DNA from 4 places in the Shewanella sp. 3_MG-2023 genome. Region 1 is predicted to be linked to each of the others. Evidence: predicted binding sites of a transcription regulator. Region 1 holds the regulator's gene; each other region holds the start of a gene.
The links. Region 1 encodes sigma-54, which starts transcription at its own class of promoters, with help from an activator protein. Its sites were predicted from a motif close to GTTGGCACGNNNNTNGNNT; they were not measured.
Positions count from the first base shown of each region.

Region 2: the regulator sigma-54 is predicted to act here: its motif matches at 1,106-1,124, upstream of Q4591_RS14860 (YggN family protein).
Region 3: the regulator sigma-54 is predicted to act here: its motif matches at 1,243-1,261, upstream of Q4591_RS05140 (flagellar hook-length control protein FliK).
Region 4: the regulator sigma-54 is predicted to act here: its motif matches at 1,344-1,362, upstream of flgB (flagellar basal body rod protein FlgB).

Region 1 is NZ_JAUOSH010000027.1:52,635-56,911, forward strand. Features, by position in the region: gene kdsC (3-deoxy-manno-octulosonate-8-phosphatase KdsC) at 1-7, shown strand, start outside; gene lptC (LPS export ABC transporter periplasmic protein LptC) at 4-564, shown strand; gene lptA (lipopolysaccharide transport periplasmic protein LptA) at 551-1,261, shown strand; gene lptB (LPS export ABC transporter ATP-binding protein) at 1,261-1,992, shown strand; gene Q4591_RS15225 (RNA polymerase factor sigma-54) at 2,127-3,611, shown strand; gene hpf (ribosome hibernation promoting factor) at 3,635-3,922, shown strand; gene ptsN (PTS IIA-like nitrogen regulatory protein PtsN) at 3,925-4,277, shown strand, end outside.
Region 2 is NZ_JAUOSH010000026.1:56,767-61,043, reverse strand. Features, by position in the region: gene glsB (glutaminase B) at 1-851, shown strand, start outside; gene Q4591_RS14860 (YggN family protein) at 1,250-2,059, shown strand; gene Q4591_RS14855 (LysR family transcriptional regulator) at 2,605-3,546, shown strand; gene Q4591_RS14850 (DUF885 family protein) at 4,208-4,277, opposite strand, start outside.
Region 3 is NZ_JAUOSH010000006.1:93,078-97,354, reverse strand. Features, by position in the region: gene fliI (flagellar protein export ATPase FliI) at 1-760, shown strand, start outside; gene fliJ (flagellar export protein FliJ) at 760-1,206, shown strand; gene Q4591_RS05140 (flagellar hook-length control protein FliK) at 1,354-2,736, shown strand; gene fliL (flagellar basal body-associated protein FliL) at 2,828-3,352, shown strand; gene fliM (flagellar motor switch protein FliM) at 3,379-4,277, shown strand, end outside.
Region 4 is NZ_JAUOSH010000006.1:121,159-125,435, forward strand. Features, by position in the region: gene flgD (flagellar hook assembly protein FlgD) at 1-468, opposite strand, end outside; gene flgC (flagellar basal body rod protein FlgC) at 493-909, opposite strand; gene flgB (flagellar basal body rod protein FlgB) at 912-1,310, opposite strand; gene Q4591_RS05275 (protein-glutamate O-methyltransferase CheR) at 1,454-2,293, opposite strand; gene Q4591_RS05280 (chemotaxis protein CheV) at 2,435-3,355, opposite strand; gene flgA (flagellar basal body P-ring formation chaperone FlgA) at 3,675-4,277, shown strand, end outside.

The DNA.
Region 1 (4,277 bases):
TATATGAGCCGAGTGACCTTCGCTATTATCGGATTTTTTGGCGCAGCCTTAGTCCTTTATTGGCAAGTACAAGTTAAACGTAGTCAGATGGAGGCAAGTAAATTGCCAGCCCCTGCTCGCCCTGATTTTATCGCCAATGACTTACGCACCACTGAATTTAATGAGCAAGGTTTAGTGCAAAGCCGAGTCTCAGCGAAATACATGGAGCACTTTCAGCAAAGTAATGAAACCATGTTTACTGAGCCTGTCTACCTTATTTATCCTGAAAATGGTGAAGCCGAATGGCAATTAAGCGCAGATTTAGGCAAGCTGAATAATGAAACAGGCAAAGTAGTTTTAGAAAATAATGTTATTATTGATGCAATAAACATCGACGAGCCATTACAATCTTTGACAACCACCATGTTGGCACTCGATATGAACACCATGATTTTGACCTCAGATAGACAAATTTTTGTTACTGGGTCAGATTTTAATATACAAGGTTTAGGCCTGTATGCTGATTTAAATGCTCAAGAACTTGAACTTTTAAGTCAAGTAGAAGGAACGTATGAAGCAAAGTAAACTTTTGATTGCCTCACTACTCAGTGTAGTCAGTATTGCCAGCGCCTATGCAAAAGAAGGCGATTTACAGCAAGAGCTTAAAGTCGCAGCTGTGAGCCAAAAAGCTGACATAAAAAACAATCAGGTCATCTTCTATGGCCCAGTTAATGTGACTCAAGGGTCGATTAACATTAATGCCGACGAATTACGCGCATTTGGCACCGAAAGCGGCACCCAAAAAACCATGGTTGCCACAGGTAACCCTGCGACATTTTCCCAAGAGTTAGATGATGGCCGTATTGGTACTGCCAGTGCCGATGAAATTAAATATGAGCTTGCCACTAGCATTTTAACCTTAACGGGTAATGCTAAATTGGACCAAGCTGGCAGCCAGGTTACTGGTAACCTAATTAGCTACAACATTGAAAAGCAGCAGTTAATTGCTGAAAGCACCGGTACTGGTGAAGATCGGGTTATCACTATTTTTCAACCAGAAAGTCACCCAGACTTGATTGATTCTGAAAAGAAAAAAGATGAGCAACCACATTTACCAGACAGCGCTAAACCCGGTGATGATACGCCACCAGCTATAATTGAAAACAACAATTTATCTGCTGTAGAGGCTGTGAACTCAACTGAAACACCCGAAGTAACTGAATCACTTAACGCTGAGGCGCAGGCGACATTGTCAGCCCCAGCAGCTGAGCAAAATGACTAATGACCCAAATTACGTTAACCGCTGAAAATCTCGCTAAGAGTTATAAAAGTCGCCAGGTAGTAAAAGATGTCAGCCTGACGGTAAAAACCGGCCAAATTGTTGGCTTACTTGGCCCTAATGGCGCGGGTAAAACCACCACCTTTTATATGGTCGTAGGCCTAGTCAAAAGTGATAAGGGCCGCATTCTGATCGATGAAGATGATTTAACCGCAGATCCAATGCATTTGCGCGCCCGAAAAGGCATTGGCTACTTACCTCAAGAAGCCAGTATTTTTCGTAAGCTCACAGTACACGATAATATAATGGCAGTGCTTCAAACTCGCAAAAGCTTATCAAATGAGCAGCGCATTGAAGAACTGGAACATTTATTAGAAGAATTTAACATAACTCATATCCGTGATAGCCAAGGTATGGCGTTATCGGGAGGCGAGCGTCGCCGAGTTGAAATTGCACGCGCATTAGCGGCAAATCCTAAGTTTATTTTATTAGATGAACCTTTTGCAGGGGTAGATCCTATCTCAGTAATCGACATCAAGAAAATTATTCAACAACTTAAAAGCCGTGGTTTAGGGGTGCTAATTACCGACCATAATGTCCGTGAAACACTTGATGTGTGTGAGCGAGCATATATTGTGAGTCACGGAAACTTGATTGCTGAAGGAACACCTGCTGAGATCTTAGTCAATCAGCAAGTTAGGTCGGTATACTTAGGTGAACAATTCAAGCTATAGTTAGCACTATTCAGTTTTTAGTATGGCATTCGCGGCCAACAACAAACCTTAATCTAGTCTATTTTTCTAGGATCATAAACTAGCGCCCACACTGTTCGTCGCGATGATGTAATTCAATTAGGGACAAGCGGTACATGAAAGCCTCACTCCAACTCAAAATGGGTCAACACTTAACCATGACCCCACAGTTGCAACAAGCGATTCGCTTATTGCAACTTTCCTCATTGGAGCTACAGCAAGAAATTCAACAAGCACTTGATTCAAACCCGCTATTAGAGCTTGAAGACGAATTCACTAAAGCCAAAGAGCCCGTAAAAGAAAACGCCCTGCAAACTGACACCGATTTTAGTGATAATAGCCAAGTCACCATAGAAAAAGACACCTCAACGGTTGATACCACTGAATCGCTCACTAAAGATTCTATGCCTGAAGAACTCCCTATGGATACCACATGGGATGAGGTGTATACCGCCTCGCCGACTTCTGGCTCTGGCGCAGTATCGAGCGGTAATGATATGCCGTTTCAAGGCGAAACCAGTGAAGGCTTGTATGAGCATCTTGAATGGCAAAAAAACCTCACTCCCTTTTCTGAAAATGACTTAGTGATTGCAACCGCCATTATTGATGCCATTGATGAGCGCGGTTACCTCACCCAGAGCGTTGAAGACATTTTGCAATCCTTAGGCACTGACGATATCGAACTCGATGAAGTTGAAGCTGTACTTAAACGGGTACAACACTTCGATCCCGTCGGCATTGCAGCGCGAGATTTAAGTGAGTGTCTATTAATTCAATTAGGCCAATACCCTAATGAAATTCCTTGCATAGATAATGTTAAGTTACTGATTAAAGATCATCTTGATTTAATCGCCGGTCGTGACTTTAGGTTACTGATGCGTAAAACCAAGCTTAAAGAAGATGATTTACGTGAAGCCATTGAATTTATTCAAACGCTCAATCCACGTCCAGGCTTGCAAATTACCCCCATTAAAGATGAGTACGTCATTCCTGATGTTACTGTACTTAAAAAGAATGGTCGCTGGGTGGTCGAGCTAAATCCCGATAACATGCCTAAAATTGGCGTTAATCAGCAATATGCAGCTATGGCCAAAGGCGGTTCAAGCCAAGCTGACAGCCAATTTATTCGTGGTCATTTACAAGAAGCTAAATGGTTTATCAAAAGCATCGATAGCCGTAATGAAACCTTACTAAAAGTGGCTAACTGTATCGTACAATTTCAGCAAGGTTTCTTTGAGTTCGGTGAAGAAGCCATGAAGCCGATGGTGCTCAATGATATTGCTGAAGCGGTTGAAATGCACGAGTCGACCATTTCACGGGTCACGACCCAAAAATACATGCATACCCCCCGTGGACTTTTTGAACTTAAATATTTTTTCTCAAGCCATGTAAGTACCGATGATGGTGGAGAATGCTCTTCTACAGCAATTCGCGCATTTATTAAAAAGCTCGTAGCTGCAGAAAACCCGAAAAAGCCTCTTAGTGATAGTAAAATGGCGACACTATTGGCTGAACAAGGGATTAACGTTGCTCGACGTACGATAGCCAAATATCGAGAGGCAATGCTCATCCCTCCCTCAAACCAACGCAAAAGCTTATAACTTTTGTTATTGGAGGATGACCTATGCAAATTAACCTGACTGGAAACCATATTGAAATAACTCAATCTTTACGGGAATACGTGCAAACAAAATTTTCAAAGCTTGAACGACACTTCGAACAGATCAATAATGTTCACGTTGTGCTCGATGTTCAAAAGCTACAACAGATTGCCGAAGCCAAACTGCACCTAAAAGGCGGTGAAGTGTTTGCTGTATCGCGTAACGCTGATATGTATGTGGCAATAGACGCCCTGATAGATAAGCTAGACCGTCAGGTAATTAAACATAAAGAGAAACTCACTAAGCATTAACGATGGAACTTCGTACCATCCTGCAGCCGGCGTGCACTACCTGTGCCACTCCGGGCAGTAAGAAAAAGGTACTGGAATTAATCAGCAATTTAATGGCTGCCCAGTACCCAACCCTTTCTTCACAGGCTATTTTTGAAAGTCTAATAGCGCGTGAAAAAATGGGCAGTACAGGTATAGGAAATGGCATAGCAATTCCACATGGGCGCTTAGATAATATCGAAGAACCCATTGCTATTTTAATCAAATGCGAAGAGCCAATCGCCTTTGATGCCATAGACAAGCAACCTGTAGATATTTTATTTGCGCTTCTTGTACCTGCAGATCAGTGCCAGCAACACCTAAGCACATTATCTAG
Region 2 (4,277 bases), on a different contig from region 1:
AAGTCGCAGATTATATTCCAGCATTGGCTGACGTAGATCCAAACAAAATAGCAATAGCAGTCACTGGCGCAGATGGTCACACCATTGGCGCTGGGGATTATCTTGAGCCGTTTTCCATTCAATCTATCTCCAAAGTATTCAGCCTTACTTTAGCGCTAAGTTTGTACTCCGAAGATGAACTTTGGAGCAGGGTAGGTAAAGAGCCTTCAGGTCAGTCGTTTAACTCATTGGTTCAAGTTGAGCTTGAACGAGGCATTCCAAGAAATCCATTTATTAATGCTGGTGCATTAGTGATAGCAGATTTAATTCAAGCGCGCCTTGGTGCACCTAAGCATCACTTGCTTGAAGTGGTTAGAAACCTGAGCGAAAACCCTCACATACTTTTTGATAAAGTGGTGGCTAATTCAGAATTTCAGTTTAGTGCCCGTAATGCCTCTATTGCCTATTTAATGAAGTCATTTGGTAATTTTAACGGCGATGTTGATACAGTATTAAAGAGCTATTTTCATTACTGCTCATTAAAAATGAATTGCGCTGACTTATCAAAAGCGATGTTTTATCTCGCCAATCGCGGTAAAAGCCTAGCAGGGGATCAAATCGTTACCCCAGTACAAACCAGACAGCTAAATGCACTGCTTGCTACCTCAGGTTTATATGATGGCGCAGGTGAGTTTGCTTATCGGGTTGGTATGCCAGGTAAAAGTGGTGTTGGCGGCGGCATTATTGCGGTGATCCCTGGGGACATGTCTATTTGCGTATGGTCGCCTGAACTTGATCAAAATGGCAACTCACTGGCAGGCACTCGCATGCTTGAGCATTTATCACAATCATTAGGTCGCTCAATTTTTTAAACTCGCTTATGTTGCTGGGCAAGTTTTTTATGCCCATTTTCAAATGTTAAGCTTGAAATCATCCATTGTCTTTTTAGTATCCTCATCCACGAGTTTGAAAATCATCTATTCTTAAATCTACCCATATAATAGCGATGATGAAAATTACCAACATTTGGCTTATTTCACACATAGTTAATATAAATCCAAATCTAAAAGCTAAACCTATTAGTTATTATCTGCTTTAAGTTATTGATAAAAAGCTTATTTATGTTTTTGGCACAGCCTGTGCAATAACTTGGTATCAGTCTAATTAACATTGAAACTAGATATCAAAACGTTGGCAGTAGCTTAGTGAGCAGTTTAGCCACTCGCCCCATTGATTATCTACATAACGATTAACAGCAAGGATAGAGCTAATGAATACCCAAGGTTTATTTAAAAGTATTGCACTAACTGGTTTAATTTTTACCGCAGGGGCTATGACGCCTGCGGTGGCCAAAATGTCCCTTGAAGATAATCAATGCAACGTGACCTTAAACTATGATGTTACCGTTGAGCCACAAAAATTATCCTTTAGCGAAAAAGGCGCTGAGGTTTACCGAGTCGAACTTGGAAAGTTATATATTGATGGCAACCAAGTTGCACTAAATGATAAGCAAGCAGCTTTGTTAGCTGATTATTCGGAGCAAGTATCTAAACAGATCCCAGAGGTAATTGATTTAGTTGATGATGCTGTTATTTTGGCAACAGATGCAGTGAGCATGGCATTAACCCCTATTTTTGGCGATGCCACCGCGGCTAAATTGGATGAGCTTTTAGCTGGAATTCAAAGCCGTGTTGACCAAGCAGCATATCAACAAGGGGATAAGTTTTATCTTGGCGCGACAGAGTCTTCGTTAGAAGAAGCATTTAATGAAGAGTTTGAACAAGAAATGGAGCAAATGATTAAAAACTCCATGGGCAGTTTTATGATGGCGCTAGGGGCTGAAATGATGTCTTCAGAAGGCGGAAGCTTTGATGAAAAAATGACTGCCTTTTCAAGCAAAATGGAAAGAATCGGTGAAGATGTTGAATTGCAGATTTCTGAGCAATCAGAGGCCATAGAAGCTAAAGCCAAAAAAGTCTGCGGTAACTTTGAGCAGTTAATGGTGCTTGAAAGTGAATTACGTCAATCCATCCCACAGCTATCTTCTTATGAATTAGCGACATTCTCAGATACTGAGTAGCGGTAACCTTGTAAGTTCTAGCATTGTCAAAATGCACCTGACCTTCCCCTGTACCTTGTGCAGGGGCTTTTTGGTTAAACCATTCCTGCTTAAATTACCAATCAAAAACTTCACCCGCCAATCAAGCTCTAGTTAACTATCTGTTATTTGCGCTACTTTGTAGCGAGATATGCTAGCCGAGCTAGTCGTTTTTGTCTAATTGCCACCGTTCAAGTTGAGAAAATGTCATTAATATTACAGTTTATCGTAGATTTGTTCTGATAAAAAAATTGTATATTATAAATATAGAGCCATTTATGCAATTTTTGGTATACTCCTAAAACTATAAAACTGTATGGCGTTAACCAATTAACTTGTTGTTTTAGTTTTGGTTGGCTATTCATGATAATGGACTATCGAAATTTAATTTTTTTTTGGGTGAGTGGCGCAACGTTTAAAGAACCATATAAAGTAGGTGGCGTTTATGCAGCATTGTCTGTAATAAGCGACATTACTTGGAACTCAAAAAATATTTTTAATGTCGTAAACAGCTTAAGGCGACTCCAATGTTAGAACTATTAGAACCTATTGCTATTTTTACTCATGTTGCTAGAGCCGGGAGCTTCAGTGCCGCTGCCAGAAGGTTGAGTATATCTAAGTCCAAAGTAAGTACTCAGGTTGCTGATCTTGAACATAAACTTGGGGTTCAACTCATCCAACGTACTACACGTAGTTTAAGTTTAACTGAAGCGGGTAACTTGCTTTACATACAAGGTGAGGAGTTATTACGTGATGCAGAGCAGGCCGTTGCTAGTGTGCATAATCTAAATGATGCCACCCGTGGTGTACTTAAAGTCGGTATTTCTCAGTCTTTTGGTACCATGCATATTATTCCTGCATTACCTGAGTTTATGGCACGACATCCAGAGCTTGAGCTACAAGTTAGCTTACTGGATCATAAAGTCGATGTGGTTAGTGAAGGTTTAGATTTACTTTTGACTATGTCTGAGCAGCTACCATTAGGTATGGTTGCAAGACCATTAATGAAGTGTCAGTTCTTATTAGTGGCATCGCCAGAATATATTGCCCAACATGGCAATATTTCTCGACCTGAACAACTTGTTGATCATAACTGTCTAGTCTACCAAGGTGAGTGGCATGAGCACAGCATGTGGCAGTTTAAGAAAGCTGATGATTACTGTGAAATTGGTGTTTCTGGTAACTTCCGGGTTGATAATGCACCAGCATTAAAATCGGCCGCGGTTAGCGGTTTAGGTATTGCCTACCTAGCAAGTTATTTACTTGAAGATGAAATCGAACAAGGTACATTAGTGCCGTTATTACCTGATTGGCAATTGACCAACAACTTACCACTACAGGCTGTTTACCCAAGACGTAAGCACCTTGCCCCTAAAGTAAGTGCATTTATTGAATTTATTAAAGGTCATATTGGTACTACACCTTATTGGGATGGTAAGTTTGATCATTTATACAAATTACGTAAATAGCCATTCAATGGGGTTTCTAAGTCAGTAACTAAAACTGGAAACATTGTTCGAATTTTAAAACAAAGTCGCAACTTAAGTTGCGACTTTTTTATTTGCACAATAAAAACAATAACTTGATTGTCTTGTGCTTGAAAAACGCTCAGGTTGTTTCTGTGCTGAGTTATTAATGGAGTATAAAAAGCTGCTTGAACTCTGTTCTTAAATCAATACAATAGATTTCAGTTGATTCGGAATGATTTGAGTCACGCATCTTGTTGAGAAATGACCCCTTTTCAGCTTTTTGTGCAAATCAGCAACTTCGCAAGTTTTGAATCACTGCTGGCAGAGGTTTTAAAATCAGAACAATGCCGGCTTTGAAACCATCATCCTAGTTTTAATTGGTTTACCCCAGACATTGTGCTGGGGTTATTTTTTCTGCCCCATAATATCCGCGCTTAATTTGTTTACTCTCTCGCCTTTGTACTTTTGTTCTCTTTTAAGCTGCTAATTGAATATATTTGTCGGGTATAGCATTTGTTAATGCACTCGTTATTGAACTTGTTATTGCCTTGGTAATTTATAGAGTGGCGCTCATTACTTAGATTTCATTACTTAGGCTTTAGTACGAGCCAAAAAGAAGGCCACTAAAAAGTGGCCTTAGATAACTTAATCGATTGGTTGATTAACCGCGATTTGAGTCTGCCGATTGGCTTAATAGCTCAGGTTTATTGGTTTGATTAATCCAATTGTCC
Region 3 (4,277 bases), on a different contig from region 1:
GGTGGGGCTGGTGGGTGAACGTGGCCGTGAAGTAAAAGAGTTTATTGAAGAGATTTTAGGCCCAGAAGGCCGAGCCAGATCTGTGGTGGTCGCAGCACCTGCTGATACTTCACCATTGATGCGATTACGCGCCTGTGAAACCTCAACACGTATTGCGGAGTATTTTAGAGACCTTGGCTATAACGTATTGTTATTGATGGACAGTTTAACCCGTTACGCCCAAGCCCAGCGTGAAGTAGCCTTGGCAGTGGGTGAGCCTCCGGCGACCAAAGGTTATCCGCCATCGGTGTTTGCTAAATTACCCCGCTTGGTCGAACGGGCAGGTAACGGCGGCCCAGGTCAAGGTTCGATTACCGCATTTTATACCGTGCTTACCGAAGGTGATGATCAACAAGATCCCATTGCCGATGCGTCACGGGCGATTTTAGATGGTCATATTGTGTTATCAAGAACGCTGGCAGATTCTGGCCATTACCCCGCGATTGATATTGAGCAGTCCATTAGCCGCGTCGCACCTATGGTGATTAGCGCTGAGCATTTAGAGTCCATGCGTCTGGTTAAACAGATGTATTCACTTTATCAGCAAAACAGAGACTTAATTTCAATTGGGGCTTATTCCCAAGGCAGCGATCCACGCATTGATAACGCTATTCGGTTACAACCAGCGATGAATGCATTTTTACGCCAAGGATTTAAAGATGTTATTTCCTTTGATAACAGTCAAACCATGGTTGGGCAGATTGCTGCTCAGTGTAAATAATGCGCCGGGCTGATCCATTAATCACAGTGCTTAAACTCAATAAAGAAGCAGAAGAACAGGCGGCTTTACAGCTTAAATCTGCACAATTAGAACTACAAAAATGTGAGGGGCAATTAGAGGCGTTAAATAATTATCGTCTCGAGTACATGAAGCAAATGAATGAAAATCAAGGCAAAACGCTAAGTGCCAGTGAATATCATTCTTTTCATGAATTTATTAAGCAAATTGACCAAGCACTAGTGCAGCAAGTTAATACCGTTAAAGAAGCACAAAATCAGACCCAACATCGACAAGTTAATTGGCAGCAAAAGCAACAAAAGCGTAAAGCGGTTGAATTGTTGTTAGCTAAAAATGATCAAAAAGCTCAGCAAATAGCCAATAAACAAGAGCAAAAAGCCTCAGATGAATTTGCGATGCAGCAGTTTATTCGTAAAACCCCGCGTTAAATTCCCTTATCCGTTTTTAGCCTAATTAATTTTTATTCTGGCACTCTTATTGCTTGGTTCGTTATTAATAATAAAAGCGTCAGCAATGTGACTTTCATAATTTTATAGCACCAATAGGTTTTCGGTGTTATTAACTCGGAGTTTGTTATGCAGCAAGTGAGTAATATTTTACTTGGAAATAGCAATAAAATAGCGAATTCCCCAACGGGAGAGACGCCGCAAGGTACTGATAGCTCATCTTTTTTGTCGGCGCTTAATCAAGTTTCTCAAACTGATGAGATACAGGGTAGCACTGAGCAAGCTTCTGAAAATAACACAGATATCAATCTGGTGGATGACAATGCCTCACAAGAGCATATTGCTGCAGAAACCGATATTGCTTTAATCTTTGCTCAAATTGACTTAGCAGAAAATTTTGAAACCAATAGCCAACCAACAGGTGGCAACATATTGCCGCTGGCTATTGAGGCCGATTCAACTACAGAATTTTTAAGTGACTATTCAGCTGAGCAACTACAAAATTTATCTGAATTTAGTGCAATGTCTGCAGCTGAGTTGTCAGCATTATCAGTCAAGGAGTTAAATCAGCTGATCACTGACTTTAACCAGCAAACTCCCATCCAAGGTGGAGCCTTACTCCCTTTGATTGAGTTAGCAACAACCAGCGCCATAGATAATGCTGAAAAACCAGCCCTTGCACTTAGCAGTGGCTTTAGTTCAATTCATAAAAACATAATGGATAACAATAGCGCTGCTGTTGATGTAAACAAAAACCTAGTTGATGTAAACAAAGGCTTAGTTGATGCAAACAAAACTTTAGGCGATCCTGACAGTATTGAAGGCAAAATAACCTCAAAGGAATCTGGGGTTAACCTGAGTAAAGCTGAGTTCTCGGTATCCATGGATAAGTCTGCTATTCCTTCCTCTGCCAATAGTCCTAGTAGTAATGCCCTAGCAAATAATGCCATTGCCCTTAGCGCTGGTGAGTTTACTCTTGATGCAGAATCTGTGGATCTCAAGGCGATACAAAATCAAAGTAGCTTAACGTCAGTGCATAAAAGTGACGTGCCGCAATTTCAATTATCGTTACGCCAAGGATCTGAGTCGGTAGGGCAAATGCAGGAGATGATCCAAAAGTTCGCCCCTGTGATGAAGCAACAACTCATGACGATGGTAGGACAGGGCATTCAACATGCGGAAATTCGATTAGATCCGGCAGAGCTTGGCCATATGGTGGTCAGAGTTCAAGTTAATGGCGATCAAACCCAAGTGCAATTTCAAGTGGCGCAGACACAAACCCGAGACCTATTGGAGCAAGCTATTCCGCGGCTTCGGGAAATGCTAGCAGAAGAAGGGCTGCAATTGGCTGACAGTCATGTTTCTCAAGACGGCGAACAGCAGAAAAACGCTGATTATGATGAGTCGAGTGCTAGTAATGACAGGCTTTTGGATGAAATTTCAGCACAAGAACTTGAGATAGTCACAAAACATGCCATGAGTGGCAGTTCAGCTATAGATTATTACGCTTAAGTCGGTAACCTATGGGTTAATGATCGCAAAATCAAAAACTAAGCTGAAACTTAGTTAACACAATAATAACAACAGCGTGATGGAATCATTTATGCCAGAAGAAGCTTCTTTAGAATTAACTACCCAGAACCCACCAAAAAGTATCAATAAAATGATTATTTTTTTGGTGGTTGGCATGTTGCTGCTGGCAGGCATTGCTGTGACAGTGCTGTTTTTTATTGGCGACAATGCGAAAGCGACTGCAAACTCACCTGCAACTGACATAAGTACTGCAACTGTAGTAACTGATGCTGCTACTGGTAAGGCAAATTATGTGGGTATGCCAAGACCATTTTTATTCAATCTAGCGGGTGCTAATCGTTCACGTTTAGTTGAAATAAAAGTGCAGTTAATGGTGCGAGGCGATGACGGCGTTACTGCAAAAATGCACATTCCTTTAATTGAACATGCGCTTTTAAACACATTTAGCGCAGCAGATGTACAAAAGCTAAGTACCCAAGCGGGTAAAGATGAATTACGCCAATTAGCCCTATTAAATGTTCAAAATACATTGCAACCCATAACCGGCCAAAAAGTCGTTGAAAGAGTACTTTTTACTGGTTTTGTAATGCAATAACGCCATGAAAAATCCAAGGTGATGATGTGAGTGATTTATTAAGCCAAGACGAAATTGATGCGCTACTCCATGGCGTCGACGATGTTGATGAAGATGATATCTATGATACTGATGAAACCAGAGCATATGATTTCTCCTCTCAAGATCGCATTGTTCGTGGGCGAATGCCAACCCTTGAAATTGTAAATGAACGTTTTGCTCGTCACTTACGCATCAGCATGTTTAACATGATGCGCCGTGCTGCTGAAGTGTCTATTAACGGCGTGCAAATGCTTAAGTTTGGTGAGTACGTTCATACCCTATTCGTACCAACCAGCCTGAATATGGTGCGCTTTAGTCCGTTAAAAGGCACGGCGCTTATCACCATGGAAGCAAGGTTAGTCTTCATTTTGGTGGATAACTTTTTTGGTGGTGATGGCCGCTTTCATGCAAAAATTGAAGGGCGTGAGTTTACTCCCACAGAGCGTCGTATCGTCCAGCTGCTATTGAAAATCATTTTTGAAGATTATAAAGATGCCTGGGCACCAGTCATGGATGTTGAGTTTGAGTATTTAGACTCAGAGGTCAACCCTGCCATGGCCAATATTGTTAGCCCAACAGAAGTGGTGGTCATTAACTCTTTTCATATTGAAGTGGATGGCGGCGGCGGTGATTTTCATATCACCATGCCATATTCGATGATCGAGCCTATTCGTGAGCTGCTTGATGCCGGTGTTCAAAGTGATAAACAAGATACTGATATGCGTTGGGGACAAGCATTGCGTGATGAGATCATGGATGTGCAAGTAGGGATTGATGCCAACATCATTGAGCATGAAGTGACATTAAGAGATGTGATGGGCTTTAAAGCTGGGGATATTATTCCTATTGAGCTGCCTGAGCATGTGATGATGCGAGTTGAGGACTTACCGACTTACCGCTGTAA
Region 4 (4,277 bases), on a different contig from region 1:
AATGACACCGTTAATGACTGGGTTTTCTTCTGAGACATGGCCAATATCTGATGGAATGAGCACCTTTTGCCCCACTAAGCCCGAGGCTTGTAATGCCTGACTTGAGCTCATCACACTGTTCAAATTCAAAATTTCAGCATTTAAGTTGGCAATACCATCAACGGTCGCGAAGGACGCCATTTGTGCGATCATCTGATCGTTTTCAACAGGTTTAAACGGGTCCTGCATTGACAGCTGTTGACTCAAAAGCGCAAAGAAATCCGATTGGGTTAGCTCTTGGCTTTTAGCTTCACCAGTTTCGGTGGTGCTAGCTGATTGCGCAGCAGTTAGGCTATCTAAAAAGCTACTGTCTGATACCTGTGTAGTTTGTGAGTTTGTCGCCACTGAATTAGTGGAGACGGTGGAAGCCGTGGTAGACGTCTGCAACTGCGGTAATGACTGACTACTGTAAGGATTAACGAGGCTCATTGTTTACCTCCAACTAAATTCATATTACTTACCCATACGAAGCGTTTGCTGCAACATTGATTTGGCGGCATCAGCCACTTGAACATTCATTTGATATGACCGAGAAGCAGAAATCATATCGGCCATTTCTTCCATCACATTGACATTGGGTTTATAAATAAACCCATCGTTATCAGCCATTGGATGATTAGGTGAGAATTCTTTTAATAACGGTTTATCGCTTTCTACAACGCCTTTAACACTGACACTATGAGAACTATTTTGCTGATGACTGGCTTTGGCCATTTCAGCCTCAAAAATAGGATGACGAGCTCTATAGGTCTCACCGACACTGCTTGATACTGTGTTGGCATTAGCAATATTACTGGCGGTGGTATTTAAGCGCACCGATTGCGCAGACATACCCGAACCTGACACATTAAAAATATTAAAAAGACTCATAATTAATCACCTCTAATGGCTTTACGCATGCCAGAAAACTTACTTTCAAGAAAGCCCAGTGACATTTGATATTCCAAAGAGTTTTGCATAAATGCAGATTGCTCTTCTTGCATATCCACCGTATTACCGTCACCTGTGTCTGGCTGATTTGGCACCCGAAACTGCACATGCTCTTGGCTTAACGCTTTAAGGTCAAAGTGCTTGTCAGTTGTTTGACTCATTTGCAGCCCTTGCTGATGAGAGCGGGCGCTATTCATGGCAGAGGCAAAGTCTACATCACGGGCTTTGTAACCCGGGGTATTGGCATTGGCGATATTACTAGATAGCACTTCAGCCCTTTGAGCACGTATGCCCAACGAGTATTGATGTACCCCTAAACCATTTTCAAAATTAATCGCCATAAAATTGCCTCCATCAGCTAACTGTCACTAACAAAGCAAACCTTATGCCAAAATATTGCGGTTTTAAGATGAGAAAGGATAAAAATGAAAAATGCCGACGTAAGTCGGCATTTTATTAACTAAAAACATATTAATTCATAAACTTACAATATATTTTTCTTTTGATAGTAAATCCCTGGGTTACAACGCACCATCGTAAATTCATCAGATAAGCCTGAGATAGATTCTGACGCCCCTAAAAATAAAATCCCATTGGGATTAAGGGCGGCAGCAAATTGCCGCAAAATTTTAGCTTTTGCCTCTGGAGAAAAATAAATCAACACATTACGACAAAAGATAATATCGAACTTACCCAATAAGCTATAACTTTCAAGCAGGTTATGACTTCTAAAATTCACTAACCGCTGAACATTATCTTTCACTTTCATATGACCTGACGGCATTGGATCAAAAAATTGTCGCTTTCGCTCATCTGATAGCCCACGGGCTAAGGCTAAGCTGTCATATTCGGCCTTTTTACAACGCGCTAGCATTGAAGGTGATAAATCGGTGGCTTGGATCGTCGCGCTACCAGGCAATGCCCCCGGCTTACGCTGCTGATACTCTAAAATAGTCATTGCCAATGAATAGGGCTCCTGCCCTGACGAGCAAGCGGCTGACCATATTTTTAACGGCCGACCTAAGCGGCTATATTCAGGTAATAAAGCATCATGAAGTAATTCAAACGGGTATTTGTCTCTAAACCACAGAGTTTCATTTGTGGTCATAGCGTCAATCACTTCCGCCCGTAAATGCCGCTCCATTGGCTTCATTGAGCGCTTAACCACTTCCGATAATGAGGGCAAATCATGCTTGCCCATTAAAGGCGCTAAGCGACTTTTTACTAAATATTGCTTGTTGTCACCTAATACAATGCCACTGTGTTGCTCTAAAAAAAGCTTAAACTGATTATATTCTGCTTCAGCAAGTGATTTGTTCGGCACTTTTACATCCTATTTTAAAGAGGCGCTTTACATTGTTTGCAATCTAAAGCCGCCGCTTTGTTTGGTTACCGAGCGCTTGGTAACAAACGTGAAATCTACAACCTATGGTGAATCATCAGCCCTAGGTTTTCGATTGAATTATTATAAAATGAGATGTTTGTTGACCGCTGACGCTAACTCATCGGGATTAAACTTAGCGATAAAGTCGTTTGCGCCGACCTTTTCAACCATGGCCTGATTAAACACGCCACTTAATGAAGTATGCAGCACCACTTTAATATCTTTAAGTTTTGGATCGTCGCGAATTTCCGCCGTTAAGGTATAGCCATCCATTTCTGGCATTTCAATGTCTGAAATAATCAGTGGAATTTCATCGGCAACATTATCCATCTCAGTGGCAATCGCTTTTAATTTCTCTAAGGCATCTTTACCATCAATAGCGGTGTCAATTTGCAGGTTCAATGACGATAATGAACGGATAATTTGCTTACGAGCAACTGCAGAGTCATCAATCACCATAATATGGTAATGCTGCTCTTTATCAATGGTAATAGCATCACTGGCAGCTTGGCTTAATTCCGTTTTTACTGGTGATATTTCATCAAGAATTTTTTCAACATCTAAAATCTCAACCAATTCACCTTCGATTTCGGTTACTGCAGTTAAATAAGAGTTGCGCCCAGCCCCTTGTGGCGGTGGCATAATTGATTCCCAATTCATATTAATAATGCGCTCTACTGAGCTAACCAAAAAGCCCTGAATACTGCGGTTATACTCAGCAATAATGATGAAGCAATTTTCAGTCGATGCCAACGGACGGCCACCGGTTGCCGCACTTAAATCAATCACTGAAATAGTCGAGCCCCGAATGTGAGCAATGCCTTTAATCATTGGGCTTAAACGGGGTAACTTTGTCAGTGGCGGACACTGTAATACTTCTTTTACTTTAAAAACGTTGATACCGAAACGTTGGCGACCATTAAGTTTAAAAAGCAGTAACTCCAGTCTATTTTGGCCTACCAGTTGGGTACGTTTATTAACTGAATCAAGAATGCTCGACATAACCCTGCCTTGTTTTATGAATGCTTTCCCTAGTGGGATTTATTATTAGAGTTCACTGTTAATCAGTGTTTTAAAGCGACAGTAAAACCATTTTCGCAAATTGTAACACAGTAATTTATGCCAATTTGCTGGTTTAGCGCTTAAATTTAGCTATAGGCATAGTTTTTGCTTGATTGTGGTCACATCGCATTTAAGCGACGATTTCAATGAAAAAAGTCAAACTTCTGACAAAGATAACATTGAGAATGTTTAGCCTTATCATTGCTAATTAAAATTGAAGTTTAGAGGTAACCTGGCCAATCAAGCTAGTTAGAATATTATGAAGAAAAACATTCTACTATTGATCATTATTTTTTTATCTTTACCGGTTAACGCCAGTGAAGATGCCACCATAACTTACTCTCTATCGACCATTACTGAATTAGCTAAAGAGGTAGTAGCAAAAAAAATTGCTAAAAAGCCCAATGCGGTGATCAACATTAGCCCGCAAAATCTTGATGGCCGATTAACACCGCCAAGATGTTTGCCACCCATTAGTGTTGAAATGGCCAGTGACCGCGAAATTAGCCGCACCAACACAGTCAAAATTAGCTGTATCAGCCCTGACTATGACTACCCATGGCAAATGTTTATCTCGGTTAAAGTTGAGGTTATGTATCCAGTGGTGACAGCATTGGGAATTATTGAAAAAGGTGAGTTAATCACAGCAGATAATGTGGCAATTAACTATGTTGACCAACACAGTATCCGCGGGCAGTTTTTTTCTGAGATCTCACAATTACTCGGTACCCGCTCAAAAAGGCGTGTGTCAGCTAAAGCGCCTTTGCTAAACAATAATTTATGCTTTGTTTGCAAAGGAGATTCGGTATCTATTTATGCTAAAACAAACGCATTTGAAATAAAAACTGCCGGAGAAGCACTA